DNA from 2 places in the Caballeronia sp. ATUFL_F2_KS9A genome. Region 2 is predicted to be linked to the other one. Evidence: riboswitches for the same ligand, from Rfam matches in the RefSeq annotation. Region 2 holds a riboswitch; the other holds the start of a gene.
What was found. Region 2 has a riboswitch for cobalamin ahead of cobG (precorrin-3B synthase). Riboswitches for the same ligand answer to the same signal wherever they lie in the genome.
Positions count from the first base shown of each region.

Region 1: linked by a shared signal. The riboswitch ahead of NCS67_RS02685 (TonB-dependent receptor domain-containing protein) and the one ahead of cobG (precorrin-3B synthase) in region 2 are both predicted to bind cobalamin.

Region 1 is NZ_JALQEK010000002.1:89,690-97,573, forward strand. Features, by position in the region: gene lgt (prolipoprotein diacylglyceryl transferase) at 1-74, shown strand, start outside; gene NCS67_RS02660 (SIMPL domain-containing protein) at 127-855, opposite strand; gene NCS67_RS02665 (EVE domain-containing protein) at 925-1,383, opposite strand; RNA gene ssrS (6S RNA) at 1,463-1,644, opposite strand; gene NCS67_RS02675 (cell division protein ZapA) at 1,750-2,064, opposite strand; gene NCS67_RS02680 (ATPase) at 2,061-2,429, opposite strand; cobalamin riboswitch at 2,697-2,994, shown strand; gene NCS67_RS02685 (TonB-dependent receptor domain-containing protein) at 3,076-4,956, shown strand; gene NCS67_RS02690 (FecCD family ABC transporter permease) at 4,953-5,981, shown strand; gene NCS67_RS02695 (ABC transporter ATP-binding protein) at 5,978-6,754, shown strand; gene cobT (nicotinate-nucleotide--dimethylbenzimidazole phosphoribosyltransferase) at 6,766-7,818, shown strand; gene NCS67_RS02705 (adenosylcobinamide-GDP ribazoletransferase) at 7,820-7,884, shown strand, end outside.
Region 2 is NZ_JALQEK010000029.1:404,133-412,016, reverse strand. Features, by position in the region: gene cobJ (precorrin-3B C(17)-methyltransferase) at 1-1,113, opposite strand, end outside; gene NCS67_RS17670 (precorrin-2 C(20)-methyltransferase) at 1,101-1,829, opposite strand; gene NCS67_RS17665 (precorrin-8X methylmutase) at 1,826-2,452, opposite strand; gene cobG (precorrin-3B synthase) at 2,445-3,713, opposite strand; cobalamin riboswitch at 3,778-3,966, opposite strand; gene cbiE (precorrin-6y C5,15-methyltransferase (decarboxylating) subunit CbiE) at 4,043-5,254, shown strand; gene NCS67_RS17650 (cobalt-precorrin-5B (C(1))-methyltransferase) at 5,261-6,358, shown strand; gene NCS67_RS17645 (cobalt-precorrin-6A reductase) at 6,355-7,086, shown strand; gene cobM (precorrin-4 C(11)-methyltransferase) at 7,083-7,811, shown strand; gene NCS67_RS17635 (DUF4186 domain-containing protein) at 7,816-7,884, shown strand, end outside.

The sequences.
Region 1 (7,884 bases), on a different contig from region 2:
TCGCCGGCGTGGTAATGATGGTGTGGGCCTACAAGCGCAATCTGCGCCTGCCGCCCGAATCCGCAAAGGCTTGAGGAAAGAGCGGGGCGGTCGAACGCCGCCCCGCGTGAACACCGTGAACGGCGTTTAGCGTCCCATTTGTACGGAGCCGGAAACGTCGACTGTCACCGTGGTCGTGCCGGCTTCCATCGCGATCGGGGCCATCTTCGCATCGGCGCTCATCGCGCGCGATTGCATCATCATGACGGGACGCGGCTGCGCGCCGCTCCGTCCGACATTCACTTCCCGAATCGTGAAATTGCTGTAGCCGAAGCCTTGCGCGGCGCTTTGCGCCTGCTTGCGGAACGAATCGATGGCTTGCGAGACGAGCTTTTGCTCGGCCGCGCGCTGCGCTTCGGGCGACAGCGAGAACGCGACGCTACCCACTTGCATCGACGAACTCATCTTGCCCGCGAGCTTCGATGCCGCCGCGAAGTCATGCGATTCGAGCACGACTTCGGTGCGCCCGCGCCACGCGGAAATCTTGCCGTCGCGATCCGTCGACGGATAGACGGTGAACGAGCCGCTCTTCGCGGTCACGCCGTCGACACCTTTGGCTTCGCGTAACGCGGCCTCGGCGCGCTGATTGAGCGTGCTGGTGAGCGACGACGGATCGGCCGCTTCCTGTTCGTAGAAGAGCGTGATGTTGACGACATCCTGCGGCACTTGCGCGCTCGCTTGTGCGGAGAGCGAGAGCACGCCCGAGGGCTGTGGCTGCGTCATCACCGTCTGCGCAGCGGCGGTTTGAGACAACGTAAGCGCGGCACCGGACATCGCGAGCAGGGCGAAGGCGGCGGCGGTTTTCTTATTGAGCATCGAAGGACTCCGTGACATCGCGTACGTGCGACGGGATTTAGTCGCAGTCGTGAAGTCGTAAGTTCCTTGTTAGACGAGGTGCTCGGTAATAAATCGCCATTGCGCTTCGGTCACGGGCGTGATCGAGAGCCGGTTGCCGCGCGCGAGCACTTGCATGTCGGCAAGCTCTGGATGTTCGCGCAACGCGGCGAGCGATATGAGCGGCGTCTTCTTCACGAACTTCACGTCGACGAGCATCCAGCGCGGCGTTTCCTGCGTCGATTTCGGATCGTAGTAATCGCTCTTCGGATCGAATTGCGTGGGATCCGGATACGCCGTCGAGCACACTTTCGCGATGCCCGCGATGCCCGGCTCCGGGCAGCTCGAATGATAGAAGAGCACGCCGTCGCCGATCTGCATCTGATCGCGCATGAAGTTGCGCGCCTGATAGTTGCGTACGCCCGTCCACGGCAAGGTTTTTTTCGGCGCGTGCGCGAGATGATCGATGCTCGCTTCGTCCGGTTCGGACTTCATCAGCCAGTAGCGCATGGTCGTGTGCATGAATCGAAGAGCGAACGGCAGGGACAAACGAAAACGGCATCGGAAAAACCGATGCCGTTTCTTGAATGAGGTCCCCGCCACAGCCGCTAGGCCGGCATCCTGAACCTGGGTTCAAGATTGGTCGCGGTAAGCAACACTTCGGGTACATCGGACTAGCGACGCGCGCGCCCGTGCTGCAAGGTTCCGCAACCGTGCCAATGTAGCATTGGTTCAAGGAATATATGACCTTGGCGTACCAGGCAGGGAAACGTCACTCTACACCAATCGTTTGCCTTCTGCAGCCTCTTCACGCTACTTCGGCGGTTTCTTTTTTCGATTGACATTGCGCGCTGATTGACTCGACGCGCATCTGCCTTATTGCGCTTCGTGTTGCGCAATGACCGCGCCCAATTGCTCGTTCATCGAGTGCATCGTGCGGCGGATTTCTTCGGCGGGGAAGGCCTCGCCGTGACGCACGCTGTCCTGCAGCTTAAGCAATTCCGACGCCAGCGAAAGCGCCGCCATCACCGCGATGCGATCCGTGCCGCGCACGCTGCTTGCATTGCGCACTTTGTTCATTTCGGCGTCGACGCGCGCGACGGCTTCACGCAATGCGCCTTCGGTTTCCGGCGAGCACGCGAGACGATACGGCTGCCCGAGAATGGATACTTCGATCTGCGTGGTCGTCATGCCTTCTCTCCCTGATGATGCTCGCCGTGCAATTCCGTTTCATGTGCTTCCCGGGAATCGGCTTCGAGGAGATCGAGTTGATTGTCGGACTCGGCATGTTGCGCGGACTTGCCGCGCGGCAGCTTTTCGAGAATCGCGTTCAGGCGGATTTGCGCGTCGTCGATTTTCGCGGACAGCGAATCGCGTTCGGACTGCAGCGTATCGCGCTCTTCGCGCACTTGCGCGAGCTCGGCCTGCACGTTCGCATAGTCGGCGCGCAGCTGTTCGAGTTGTTCCTGCAGCGCTTGATGCGCCTGCTTGTGGCGCTCGCTGATCTGGATCAGCCGGCCGATGTTTCCTGACAGTGATTCGAGTTCGTTGAGCATGTGCTGCGTCCTCTAAAGACCTCGCATTTTAGCGCGGTTCAACGGAGCTTCCGATAAATGTCTCGTTTCGAGACGTAACAACACGCGATCTAGCGCTTAATCCTTCGAATCAAGCGCATGTCGCGATGCATTCGTGTGCAGAAAACGCGAGCGCCCCGCAACGCTCGTGATGACAGGCCGGCCGCTTCTCTTTCGCTTCTCGTTCGATTCGTCATGCGCCGCGCCAGTCTGCCCGCGCGGTTTTCTTGACGGCCCCGAACCGCGCTCCTACACTTGCCGCACTTTTGGTGCTCGCATCCGCGGATCTCGTGGATGCAGTCAAACGGGAAACAGGGAGCGAAGTCGCCGCAATCGACGACGAGCCAACCTGTGCTGCCCCCGCAACGGTAAGCGACCGCAACGCAAGTTGCAAGTCGTCTCATGCGCGTTTTTGCCGCGCGAGCGTGTCGAAATTCGTCGCACGCGCGCGACTGCAAGAAACGTGTCGATGCCACTGCGCGCCATGCGCGGGAAGGCGAGACGATTGATCGCCAGCCCGGATACCGGCCGGAGTCCGACGCATCGGCGCGCATGGCGCGGTGCGTTCGTCGCGCATCGTCCTCGCGGGGAGCGGGGTCGCGCTCACGCGAAACGGAACACTTCACACATGGTATTGCCACTGGCCGCGCTCAGAAGCGGTCTCTCCCGTCATGGCGCGCTCGTTGCGGCCATCGGCGCCTTGCCGTTCGCCGGCGCTGCACAGGCGGCCCAGACGGAAGACAGCACGCAAACGCTTGCGCCCGTCGTCGTCACATCGACGCGCGCGCCGCAGCCGCTTGCCGAATCGATTCCGCAGACATCGCTTTTTGACGAGCAGGACATCGCCGATGCAAACGCAAGCGACGCGCTCGGACTCGTCGCGCTCGCGCCCGGCGTGCAGATCACGCGCAACGGCGGACCGGGCTCGAACTCGGGGCTTTTCATACGCGGTGCGGCGTCGTCGCAATCGCTCGTGCTGATCGACGGCGTGCGCGTCGAATCGGCGTCGCTCGGCGCGGCACAGCTATCGCAATTGATGCTCGACCAGATCGGGCGCGTCGAGGTCGTGAACGGCAACGTGTCGGCGCTCTATGGATCGAATGCGATCGGCGGCGTCGTGCAGATCTTCACGAAGGAAGGCGAGGCGCATCCGCCGCGCTTCAACTTCGAGGCCGAGTACGGCAGCTATCACACGCAGCGGCAATCGGCGGGCGTGAGCGGCGCGCTCGACAAGGACGGCCGCACGACCTTCAGCGTGAACGTCTCGCGCGAGAAAACCGACGGCTTCTCGTCGATCGATCCGGGAATCGCGCCCGGCGCCAATCCGAACGCGAACGGCTATCTGAACGAGAGCGTCGCGGCGACGCTGCGTCACAAGTTCAGCGACAAGTGGGACGCGGGCGTGCGCTTCCTGCAATCGAACGGCATCAACAGTTTCGACGATGCCTATGGCCAGCCGACGGATATCAACGAAACGCACGATCGCGTGCGCTCGGCGTCGGTGTTCGCGAACGGCCGCGTCACGGATAACTGGACGGCGCACTTCACGATCGCGCAGGGACAGGACCGCGCGAACATCGAGCAGAACGGCGTCTATACGAGCCGTTTCGATTCGGAGAACCGGCAATATACGTGGCAGAACGACGTGCGGATCAGCGACGCGCACAAGCTGCTCTTCGGCTACGAGCATCTCGATCAGACGCTCGATTCCGATCAGTTCAGCGCGCCCGACCGTCATGTGAATTCGATGTTCGCGGGTTACGTGGCGCACATCGGCGCGAACGAGTTGCAGGCGAATCTGCGCCGCGATCAGTATTCCGATTTCGGCGGCGCGAACAGCTACTATCTGGGCTACGCGTATAACTTCGACGCGCACTGGAAGGCGAGCGCGAGCTATTCGGCCTCGTTTCGCGCGCCGAGCTTCGACGATCTCTACTATCCGCTGAGCGGCAATCCGTCGATTCAGCCGGAGCGGAGTCATTCGGTCGAGGCGGCGTTGCAGTACGCATCGAATGCGCTCGGCGTGGTGCGCGTGACGCTTTTTCAGACGCGCTATTCGAATTTGATCGATTACGTGTCCGACGGCGGCTTCTACTATGTCGCGCAGAACGTCGGGCGCGCGAAGGTGCAGGGCATCGAGGGATCGTGGGCGGGGCACGTCGGCGCAACGGATGTGCGCGCGGGCGTCACGTTCCAGAATCCCGTCGACGAAACGAATCACGAGGATTTGACGCGGCGCGCGCGGCATTTCGCGACGCTGACGGCGCATCGCACGATCGGGCCGTGGCGCGTCGGTGGCGAATGGATCGTGAGCGGTCAACGCAGCGATTACGATTCGACGCTCGCGGGCTACGGCATCGTGAATCTGTCGGCGCGCCACGACATCTCGAAGTCGTGGTACGTCACGGCGCGCATCGACAACCTGTTCGACAAGGACTATGAACTTGCGTACTCGTACAACACGCCACGACGCGGCGCGTACATCACGTTGGGCTGGCATCCGTCGTGAGCCGCGTGGCTGAACGTCCGCGCGCGATGAACGCGAGCCGCGCCACCGCGATCTGGATCGCGCTCGGCGCAGCGACGCTCGTCGTGCTGGTCGCGTCGCTCGCGATGGGCAGCGTCGCGTTGCCCGTATCGCGTGCGATCGGCGCGCTCTTTCACGCGCACTCGGCGACGCCCGATATCGCCGATGACATCGTGCTGACCTTGCGTCTGCCGCGCGCGCTCGCGGGCTTCGCGTCGGGCGCATTGCTCGCGTTCGCCGGCGCGCTGCTGCAAGTGCTGTTGCGCAATCCGCTGGCGGAACCGTACGTGCTCGGCGTATCCGGCGGCGCGGCAACCTTCGCGCTTGCCGCGATGCTCGGGTCGCTGCCGTGGTGGGGCGTCGATATCGCGGCTTGCGCGGGCGCGTTCGCATCGATCGTTCTGGTCCTCGGACTCGCGCGCAAGGACTTGTGGCAAAGCGGACAGGACGCATCGCCGAGGCTCTTGCTGACGGGTGTCGTGATCGCATCGGGATGGGGCGCGCTCATCACGCTGATCCTGAGCGTCGCGCCCGAGAACCGTTTGCGCGGCATGATCTTCTGGCTGACGGGCGATCTCAACGGCGCGGCGGCGCCATGGCCCGCGCTGATCGCGCTCGCCGTCGTGCTCGCGGTCATCGTTCCCGTCGCACCGCAACTGAACGTGCTCTTGCGCGGCGATACGACCGCGCGCGCGCTCGGCGTGCCGGTCGAGCGCTTGCGTCTGCGCGTGTATCTCGTCGCATCGATCGCGGCGGCGGCCGCCGTGACGACGGCGGGCACCATCGGCTTCGTCGGGCTCGTCGTGCCGCATCTGCTGCGCCTCGCGTTCGGCAACGATCAGCGCATGCTCGTGCCCGCCGCCGCGCTCGCGGGCGGACTCGCGGTGATGGCCGCCGATCTCGTCGCGCGCACGGTGATCGCGCCCGCGCAATTGCCGGTCGGCGTCGTCACGGCATTGATCGGCGTCCCGATGTTCCTGTGGATGCTGCTGCGGAGGCCGCGATGATTTTGCGGCTCGACGCCATCGTGCTTCGCGCGGGTAAGCGCACGCTCATCGACGGGCTCACGCAGTCGATCGAAGCGGGCGAAATGTGGTGCATCGCCGGGCCGAACGGCGCGGGCAAGACGACGCTCATCAACGTGCTCGCCGGGATTGCGAAAGCCGCATCGGGCAGCGTGTCGCTCGACGGCCGCGCGCTCGCGTCATGGCGCGCGACGGAACTCGCGCGCGCACGCGCTTTGATGCCGCAAGCCGCGCACGACGCCTTCAGCGCGAGCGTGCTCGATACCGTGCTGCTCAACCGCTTTCCGCATCTCACCGGCTGGGGCTGGGAGAGCGACGAGGATCGCGCCGCCGCGCACGCCGCGCTCGAAACGTTGGGTCTCGCATCGTTCGCGTCGCGCGACGTGCTGACGCTTTCCGGCGGCGAACGCCAGCGTGTCGCGCTCGCCGCCGTGCTGTGCCAGAACGCGCCGCTGCTGTTGCTCGACGAACCGCTTTCGCATCTCGACCTGCATCATCAGATCGATTGCCTGCACGCGTTGCGCGACGCGGCGCGCGCGCACAAGCGCACCGTAATCTTCTCGTGCCACGATCTGAATCTCGCGCGCCGTTTCGCGACACACGCGCTTCTGCTCGACGGCAACGGCGGCGCTCATGCGGGACTCGTCGCCGACGTGCTCACGGCCGAACGCGCGAGCGCCGCATTCGGCTATCCGCTCGCGTTGATTCGCGATGGCGAGCACGAAGCGCTCGTGCCTTCCATCCCTCGCTCATGAAAGGAATTCCGATGTCCACGAATAACGGCATCCCGATGCCCCGCGCGCTCGACCGCGCCATCGAAGGCGAACTGCGCCGCATCATCGACACGAAGACGAAGCCGCCCGGCAGTCTCGGGCGGCTCGAAGACATCGCGCTGCAAATGGGCCTGATTCAACGCACGGCGAAGCCGCGCATCGAGCGTCCCGCGATGATCGTCTTCGCGGGCGATCACGGCATCGCGAAAGAGGGCGTGAGCTCGTATCCGCAGGAAGTGACCGCGCAGATGGTCGCGAATTTTCTGGCGGGCGGCGCTGCGATCAACGCGCTGTCGCGCTCGGTCGGCATGACGCTCGAAGTCGTCGATGCGGGCGTCGCGACGCCGATTCCCATCGATCATGGATACGAGCGTCTGTCGCTCGGGCTCGGCACGCGCAACTTCGCGCACGAACGCGCGATGTCGCGCGAGACCGCGCTCGAAGGCATCGCGCGGGGCGCGGCGCGCGTGCGGCATCACGCGTCGCTCGGCACGAACGTGATCGGCTTCGGCGAAATGGGCATCGCGAATACGTCGGCGGCGGCATGTCTGATGAGCCGTCTGTGCGTTCTTTCGATCGACGAGTGCGTCGGGCGCGGCACCGGTCTCGACGAGCGAGGACTCGCGCACAAGCGCGAGGTGCTGTCTAAAGCGCTCGCGCTGCATCGCGATGAAGGCGATGCGATCGACACGCTCGCGACCTTCGGCGGCTTCGAAATCGCGATGATGACGGGCGCGTATCTCGCCGCCGCGTGCGCGGGCATGACGATACTCGTCGATGGTTTCATCGCGACTTCCGCGTTGCTGGTTGCATCGAAGATGGCGCCTGACGTGCTCGACTATTGCGTGTTCGCGCATGCATCGAACGAGACGGGGCATCGCCGGATGCTCGCGCATTTCGGTGCCGCGCCGCTGCTGCAACTCGAGTTGCGTCTGGGCGAAGGCACGGGCGCGGCGCTCGCGTTGCCGATCCTGCGCGCGGCCGTCGCGTTCGTCGACGAAATGGCGAGCTTCGAGTCGGCGGGCGTCTCGAATAAAGCCGACTGAGATGCGCCCGCTCGACGAACTGCGCTATTTCTTCACCGCGCTCGGCTATTTCACGCGCGTGCCGGT
Region 2 (7,884 bases):
CGCGAGTTCGAACGCGTGTCGCGCGCGCTGCAGTTCCTCGCGATTGTCGGTGATGTGCACGCGCTGGTCGTCGCGAAACGGTCCCGCCATACGCACATACGTCTCGTAACCGAGCACGTCTTGTGCGTCGTGAAGCGCGCTTCTTGCGGCGGGCGTCATCAGTTCCGCCTTGCCGGGACCAAGGCCGATCACCGTCAGCGTGCCGCGCGCATGGCCGATCGATCCCGCATCGATCGGCGTATCGCTGACGTGCAGCGCAACGCCTCGCGCATCGTTGCGAGCGAATGGCGGGGCATCGCAGAAGCGCAACGGCACATCGAGCGCACGCGCCGCATCTTCGAGCGGACGCGAAGCCATGTAGCGAGCGGGCGCGGTCAACGCCGCGAGCGCAAGCGGTGCGAGACCACGTTCGTTCAAGGCAGCTCGCACGCGTTCGGCGACGTCATCGTCGTGTGAAATATCTTCGATCCACGCAAGCACGCAACGCGGATGAATCACGAGGCTGTTTTCATCGCGCGTGGCAAGCGGCGTGATGCGAACGGCAAGACGCGCATCGTCGTTGCGAGGCAGCGCGGCATCGTCGAGCCAGGGCGCGTGGCCTTCGATGCGCGTCGTCGCGCCCGCCAGCAGGTCGGACACGAAACGCTTGCCTTGCTCGATATCCGCAAGTGCATAACCTTCGGGCGGCGCCAGCAGACATTTCCCGAAGCGCAATTCGCCGCTCGTCGTGATCGCGGGTGCGACTTGCAAGGCGTCGCCGATCTCGCGCGCAAGCACATTCACGCCGCTCATGCCGCCGAGCAGCGGCACGATGGCGCTGCCATCCTGCGCGATGGCGAGCACGGGCGGTTCGTTGCCTTTGTCGGCGAGACAGGATGCAAGCGCGCGAATCACGATGCCCGCGGAACACAGCGCGACGATCGCCGCGCCCGACGCATACAGACCACGCACGTGCGCGCCGAAGTCGTCATACGCGATGTCCGCGCTCACGCGGCTCGCCAGTCCATGCACGCGCGATTGCGGAAAGCGCGCCTGAATGCGACGCGCGGTATCGAGCGCGCCCGCGCCGAGCACGACGATCGCCATCGGCATGGAAGCCTTCATGCACGCCATTTTTTCCCCGGCACGACGAGCAGCGAGAAATACGGCGATGCCATCGGATCGACTTCATCGAGCGGCACGATGCGCTGGTTGGCCATCGTCGCGCGCTCGACATACAACGCGCGATCGTCGAGGCCGAGTTCGCCCAGCACGCGCCGCACTTTCTCGAAGTTGCGGCCGAGCTTCATGATGACGGCCGCATCGGCTGCTTCGAGACGGCGCTTCAGATCGTCTTCAGGCAGCACGCCCGACAGCACCGACAGACTCTGATTGCGATACACGAGCGGCACGCCGAGCACGGCCACGCCGCCGAGCATCGAGCACACGCCCGGCACGACCTCTGCATCGAAGCGTGCTGCGAGACGATCGTGCAGATACATGTACGAGCCGTAGAAAAACGGATCGCCCTCGCAGATCACGGCGACATCGCGGCCGGATTCGAGATGACCGGATATCGTGAGCGCGGCTTCGTCGTAGAACGCGCTGATGATCGTCTCGTAGCAGAGCGGCGGTTCGAGCGCTTCGGTCGTCACCGGATAGACGAGCGGCAGGCGCATCTGCGTATCGTCGAGATGCGATTCGATGATGCCGAACGCATTACCCTTCTTGCCCTTTGCGACGAAATACGCGACCACCGGCGCGGTCTTCAAAAGCCGCAGCGCCTTCACGGTGATCAGCTCCGGATCGCCCGGGCCGACGCCTAATCCAAAGAGACGTCCGCGCATCATTCGGCCTCCGAAGCAAGTGCGTTCACTGCGGCCGCTGCCATCGCGCTGCCCCCGCGCCGGCCGAGCAGCGCGACGAAGGGCACGCCGCGGCTATCGGCGGCGAGCATCGCTTTCGATTCCGCCGCGCCGATGAAACCGACCGGAAAGCCGAGAATGAGCGCGGGCTTCGGCGCGCCGGCATCGATCATGTCGAGCAGATGGAAGAGCGCGGTCGGCGCGTTGCCTATCGCGACGATCGCGCCTTCGAGTTGCGCACGCCATAGTTCGAGCGCGGCGGCCGAGCGCGTGTTGCGCATCGCGCGGGCGCGCTCGGGAATCGAGGGATCGCTCAAGGTGCAGATCACGCGGTTGTCGGCGGGCAAGCGCGCGCGCGTGATGCCCTCGGCGACCATGCGCGCATCGCACAGGATCGGCGCGCCTGCTGCAAGCGCCTTTCTTCCGATGCTGCCCGCGCCGGGCGAGAAGCGCAGATCGCTCACGATATCCACCATGCCGCACGCATGGATCAGCCGCACGGCGAGCTTCTCCAGATCGGCGGGAATGGCGGCGAGGTCGGCTTCGGCGCGGATCGTCGCAAAGGACTGACGATAAATCTCCGCGCCGTCGCGGATGTAGTCAAGCATCGGCATGGCTCCGGGCGAGCCGTTCGGCCGCCTCTTCGATGGTCAGATTGCGCGCGACGGCTCGTGCGTCGCGATGTAAGTCGTATCGTCCGGGCGCGACTGCGTAGAGCGTGACCGGAACCGGATGCGCCGCCGCGCACGAACGCTCGCAGCCGCTCAGATGCACCTGCGTCCCGTCATCCGAAGGCAGGAGCGCGGCGAGCCGGTGAGCATCGGCTTTGGTATCGGCACGGCTCTTTGCGCAGCCTTCCGAACCCGCGCACGCGATGAGGCGCGCGAGCGGTTCGTGCGCGCCGGTTGCAAGGCCGAGCGCGTGCAGCCCTTGCAGCACGTCATGCGCTGAATGCGCCGCGAGGCCGGGAATCAGCACGCTTTGCCACGGCGTCATCGTCAGGCGGCTTGCGCCGTGTGCGTCGGCGAGATTGGCGAGCGCTTCGAGCGTCGTCGCATCGAGACGGCCCAGCGGCGTTTGCGCACCCGCGTACCACGTCGCGCGATGCGGCTCCTCGTGCGCGCCGAGACGCAGCGATGCATCGGCGGGTGCGCGTGTCCATGTCGCGATATCGGCGTCGAAACGCAAGGCGTCGAGAAAGCGCGCAACGCCGATACGCGCAAGCAGATCGCGCATGCGATGTTCTTCAGGCGTCGCCAGCGCGAGAAAGCTGCGCAACACGTTCAGGACGAACATCACGAGATCGTCGCGCGAGATCGCGCCGAGCGCCGGATCGCGCATCGTTCCGGCGAGGCCGAATGCGAAGCGCGCGCCATCCTCGATGGCGGAAAGCCAAAGATCGTGCGGATGATCGAGCATCGCGATGCGCTCGCCGGCGTCGAGCTGGAGCGCGAATTTCGGCGACAGCGCATGCAGCGACGCATCGGCCTGCATCGCATCGACGATCCGCGCGGCGAGCGCGCGCGTGCCGTGGTCCGCGAGCGGGCTCAGCATTACGTTGCGGATGTCGTCTGCGCCCGCCGTCGACGGGCCGAGGCCCGCGTCGAGGGCGATGTCGACGAGCGCGGCGTGGGCATCGTCGCGAATGCCGCGCAGTTGCAGATTCGCGCGATTGGTCACTTCGATCACGCCCGAGCCGCACTCGCGAGCCGCGCGCGCGACGGCCCGCGCCGCCCGCGTGCTCAACACGCCGCCCGCGAGACGCAGACGCGCAAGGCCGCCATCGCACGCGGGCACGATGCGCATCAGGCCCGGGCATGCGGAAGCACGCGGCGTTGCGTTGAGCGATGAGCGGTCGAAAGAATTCAAAAGCGTGACCCGTTGGGCTTCGCGCGTGATGAGCGAACCGGTACACCCCGCCCGGTCGGCGTCGCGCGAATGCGTTGGGTCGGCAGGTCTCTTGGCTGGCAGGTCGACATTCGCGCCGGCCTTCCCGGTAAAAACCAGTGGCAGTGGAGCGCGGACTCGCTGCGTACAATTGCGGGGGCAGCCACAGTTTTGCTGTGTTCCCTTTTAAGCCCTCGGTCTCACGACCCCGGGCGCCGACGGACCTGTATTATGCCCGCTTTTATCGACCCTCCGAGCGCTTCCGGCATGTATCCGGGAACGCGATCGGAATCGCAGCAAGGAGACCGCGCATGTCGAACTGGCTGACCGTGGTGGGCATCGGCGAAGACGGCTGGCACGGACTTTCCCGCGCCGCGCGTCGCGCGCTTCTCGACGCCCAGTCGATTCACGGCGGCGAACGTCATCTCGCGTTGCTGCCGGATCGCATCGCCGCGCGCCGCATGCCGTGGCCGAAACCCTTCTCGCTCGATGCCGTGCTCGCCGACCGCGGCGACGGCAAGACGCGCATCTGCGTGCTCGCGAGCGGCGATCCGATGTGCTTCGGCGTCGGCGCGACGCTCGCGCGCGAAGTCGCCAACGGCGAAATGCGCGTCATTCCCGCGCCGTCGTCGCTGTCGCTCGCGGCGGCGCGCCTGTGCTGGGCGCTCCAAGACGCCGTCTGCGTATCGCTCGTCGGGCGGCCGGCGGCGTCGCTGCTCGCGAATCTGCATCGCGGCGTGCGCCTCATCGTGCTGAGCGCGGACGGCACGACGCCCGCCGCCGTCGCCACGCTTCTGACCGCGCATGGTTTCGGCGCGAGCCGCATGACCGTCTTCGAGCATCTCGGCGGCAGCGACGAACGCCGCATCGACGAGCGTGCCGACGACTGGCGCGAGCCCGTCGTTGCCGCGCTCAATCTCATCGCGATCGAGTGCCGGACGCACGCCGGCCACGCCGGGCCGCCGCTCACGCCCGGTCTCGCCGACGACGCCTACCGCCACGACGGCCAGTTGACGAAGCGCGACGTGCGCGCCGTGACGCTCGCGCGCCTCGCGCCGCAGCCCGGCGAACTGCTGTGGGACGTCGGCGCGGGCTGCGGCTCGATCGGCATCGAATGGATGCGCGCGCATGGCGCGTGTCGGGCGATCGCGATCGAAGCGAACGAGAGCCGTCAGCGTCTCATCGAATACAACCGCGATGCGCTCGGCGTGCCCGCGCTGCAACTCGTCAGAGGCGAAGCGCCCGCCGCGCTCGACGGCCTTCCCGCGCCGGACGCGGTGTTCATCGGCGGTGGATTGACGGTGCCGGGCCTGCTCGATGCGTGCTGGGCGCGTCTGCGTCAGGGCGGGCGGCTCGTCGCCAATGCGGTGACGCTGCAAAGCGAGGCGGCGCTCGTCGAATGGCGCGCGCGCCACGGCGGCGAGCTGACGCGCATCGGCGTCGCGCAGGCGGAACCGCTCGGCAGCTTCGACACGTGGCGTCAGGCGCTGCCGATCACCGTCCTGCACGCGAGCAAACCGTGATGCGTCATGCGTGAAGAGACGCCGGAGAAAGCCGCGCCGCTGCGCAGCGGCTACACGACAGGAAGCTGCGCGACCGCGACGAGTCTCGCGGCCGCGCGCCTCTTGCTGCTCGGCGAGACGAGCGAGCGCGCGGAGATCGTCCTGCCGAAGGGCCAGCGCGTGACGATGATGCTTTCGTTCTGCCGCCGTTTACCCGATGAAAGCGCCGCCGCCGAAGCCGGCGTCATCAAGGATGCGGGCGACGATCCCGACGTCACGCACGGTGCGCTCGTGTTCGCGCGCGTGCGACTGTCGGAGGAACCGGGCGTGCGTTTTCATGCGGGCGCGGGCGTCGGCACGGTGACGCGCGCGGGCCTCGCGCTCGCCGTCGGCGAACCGGCGATCAATCCGATGCCGCGCAAGATGATGACCGAGCATCTCGACGCGCTCGCAAAAAGCGTCGGCTATCGCGGCGGTTTCGACGTGACCATCGGCGTGGAGAACGGCGAAGCCCTCGCGCAGAAGACGATGAATCCGCGCCTCGGCATCGTCGGCGGATTGTCGATACTCGGCACGACCGGCATCGTCAGACCGTTTTCGTGCTCGGCGTACATCGCGTCGATTCATCAGGGCATCGATGTGGCGCGGGCGAACGGGTATCGGCATATCGCCGCGTGCACCGGCAACCAGAGCGAGGACGCGATGCGCGCGCGCTACGGCCTGCCCGACATCGCATTGATCGAAATGGGCGATTTCGTGGGCGCGGTGCTCAAGCATTTGCGCCGCGCGAGCGTCGACAAGCTGAGCCTGTGCGGCGGCTTCGGCAAGCTGTCCAAGCTCGCGGCGGGGCATATGGATCTGCACAGCCGCAGTTCGAGCATCGACTTGCCGCTGCTCGCCGTCTGGGCCGCCGATGCGGGCGCGAACGCCGAACTGCTGGCGTCGATGCGCGCGGCCAACACGAGTCAGGAAGCGCTCAAGCTCGCACGCGCCGAAGGCATCGCGCTCGGCGATATCGTCTGCCGACGCGCGCGCGATGTCGCGCTCGACGCGCTGCCGCCAGGCATCGAAGTCGAGACCTTCGCGATCGACCGGCAGGGCAATATCGTCGGGAGCGCGGCATGACGCGCGTGCTGCTGCTCGGCGGCACCGGCGATGCGCTCGCGATCGCGCGTGCGCTTCCTGCGACGCACGTCTACAGTCTCGCGGGCCTCGGGCGCGTGCCGGGCGATCTGGCGTGCACGGTGCGCGTCGGCGGTTTCGGCGGCATCGACGGGCTCGTGCGATATCTGCGCGACGAGCACATCACGCTCGTCGTCGATGCGACGCATCCCTATGCCGCGCAGATGAGCCGCCACGCGTTCGATGCCTGCGCGCTCGCCGACGTGCCGCTCTGGGCGGTGCGCCGTCCCGCATGGCAACCGCAGGCGGGCGACGACTGGCGCGAGGCGTCGGACTGGCGCGAGATCGTCGAATGCATCGCGCCGTTTCATCGGCCGCTTTTCACGCTCGGGCGCGAGGCGCTCGCGCATCTGCACGACATTCCCGCGTCGCAGCACTGGACGATTCGCTGTCTCGACGCGCATCCGGGCAACGCGCGCGCGAGCATTGTCGATGCGCGCGGTCCGTTCGATCTCGCCGGCGAGCGCGCCTTGTTCGACGCGGCGCGTATCGATGTCGTCGTCAGCAAGAACAGCGGCGGGCGGGCGACCGAGGCGAAGCTCGCGGTCGCGCGGGAACGCGGTATCGCCGTCGTCATGCTCACGCGGCCCGCGCTTCCCGACGCCGACCGTATTTTCGACGACGCCGCCAGCGCCCGCGACGCGCTTCAACACTGGCTCACCAGACCATGACCGTTTATTTCATCGGCGCCGGACCGGGCGATCCCGAACTCATCACAGTAAAGGGGCAGCGGCTGATCCGCGCATGTCCCGTGATTCTCTACGCCGGCTCGCTCGTGCCGACGCAAGTCCTCGACGGACATCGCGCGCTGAAATGCATCGACACGGCCGAGCTCGATCTCGACGCGATCGTCGCGCTCCTGCAGGAAGCGCACGCGAACGGGCACGACGTGGCGCGCGTGCATTCGGGCGATCCGTCGCTGTACGGCGCGATCGGCGAGCAGATTCGCCGGCTCGACGCGCTCGCGATTCCCTACGAAGTGGTGCCGGGTGTCACGGCGACGGCGGCATCGGCGGCGGCGCTAAAGCGCGAACTGACGCTGCCCGGCATCTCGCAGACCGTGATCTTCACGCGCTACGCGACGAAGACGTCGATGCCCGAAGGCGAGAGCCTCGCCGATCTCGCGCGTCATCGCGCGACGCTCGCGATTCATCTGGGCGTGCGGCATATCGAGCGCATCGTCGCGGAGCTCGTGCCGCATTACGGCGCGGACTGTCCCGTCGCGGTCGTATTTCGCGCGAGCTGGCCGGACGAAACGCGCGTCGAAGGGACGCTCGCGAACATCGCGCCGAAAGTGCGCGAGGCGGGCATGGAACGCACGGCGATGATTCTCGTCGGACGCGTGCTGGCCGCCGACGGCTTCGCGGAGTCCACGCTCTACGCGAAGGATCGATGACGCGATGCGCGACCTCGACGCCGTCTTCGATGCGCTCGCGAAATCGGCATTCCGGCGCCGTTTCGCGCTCGGC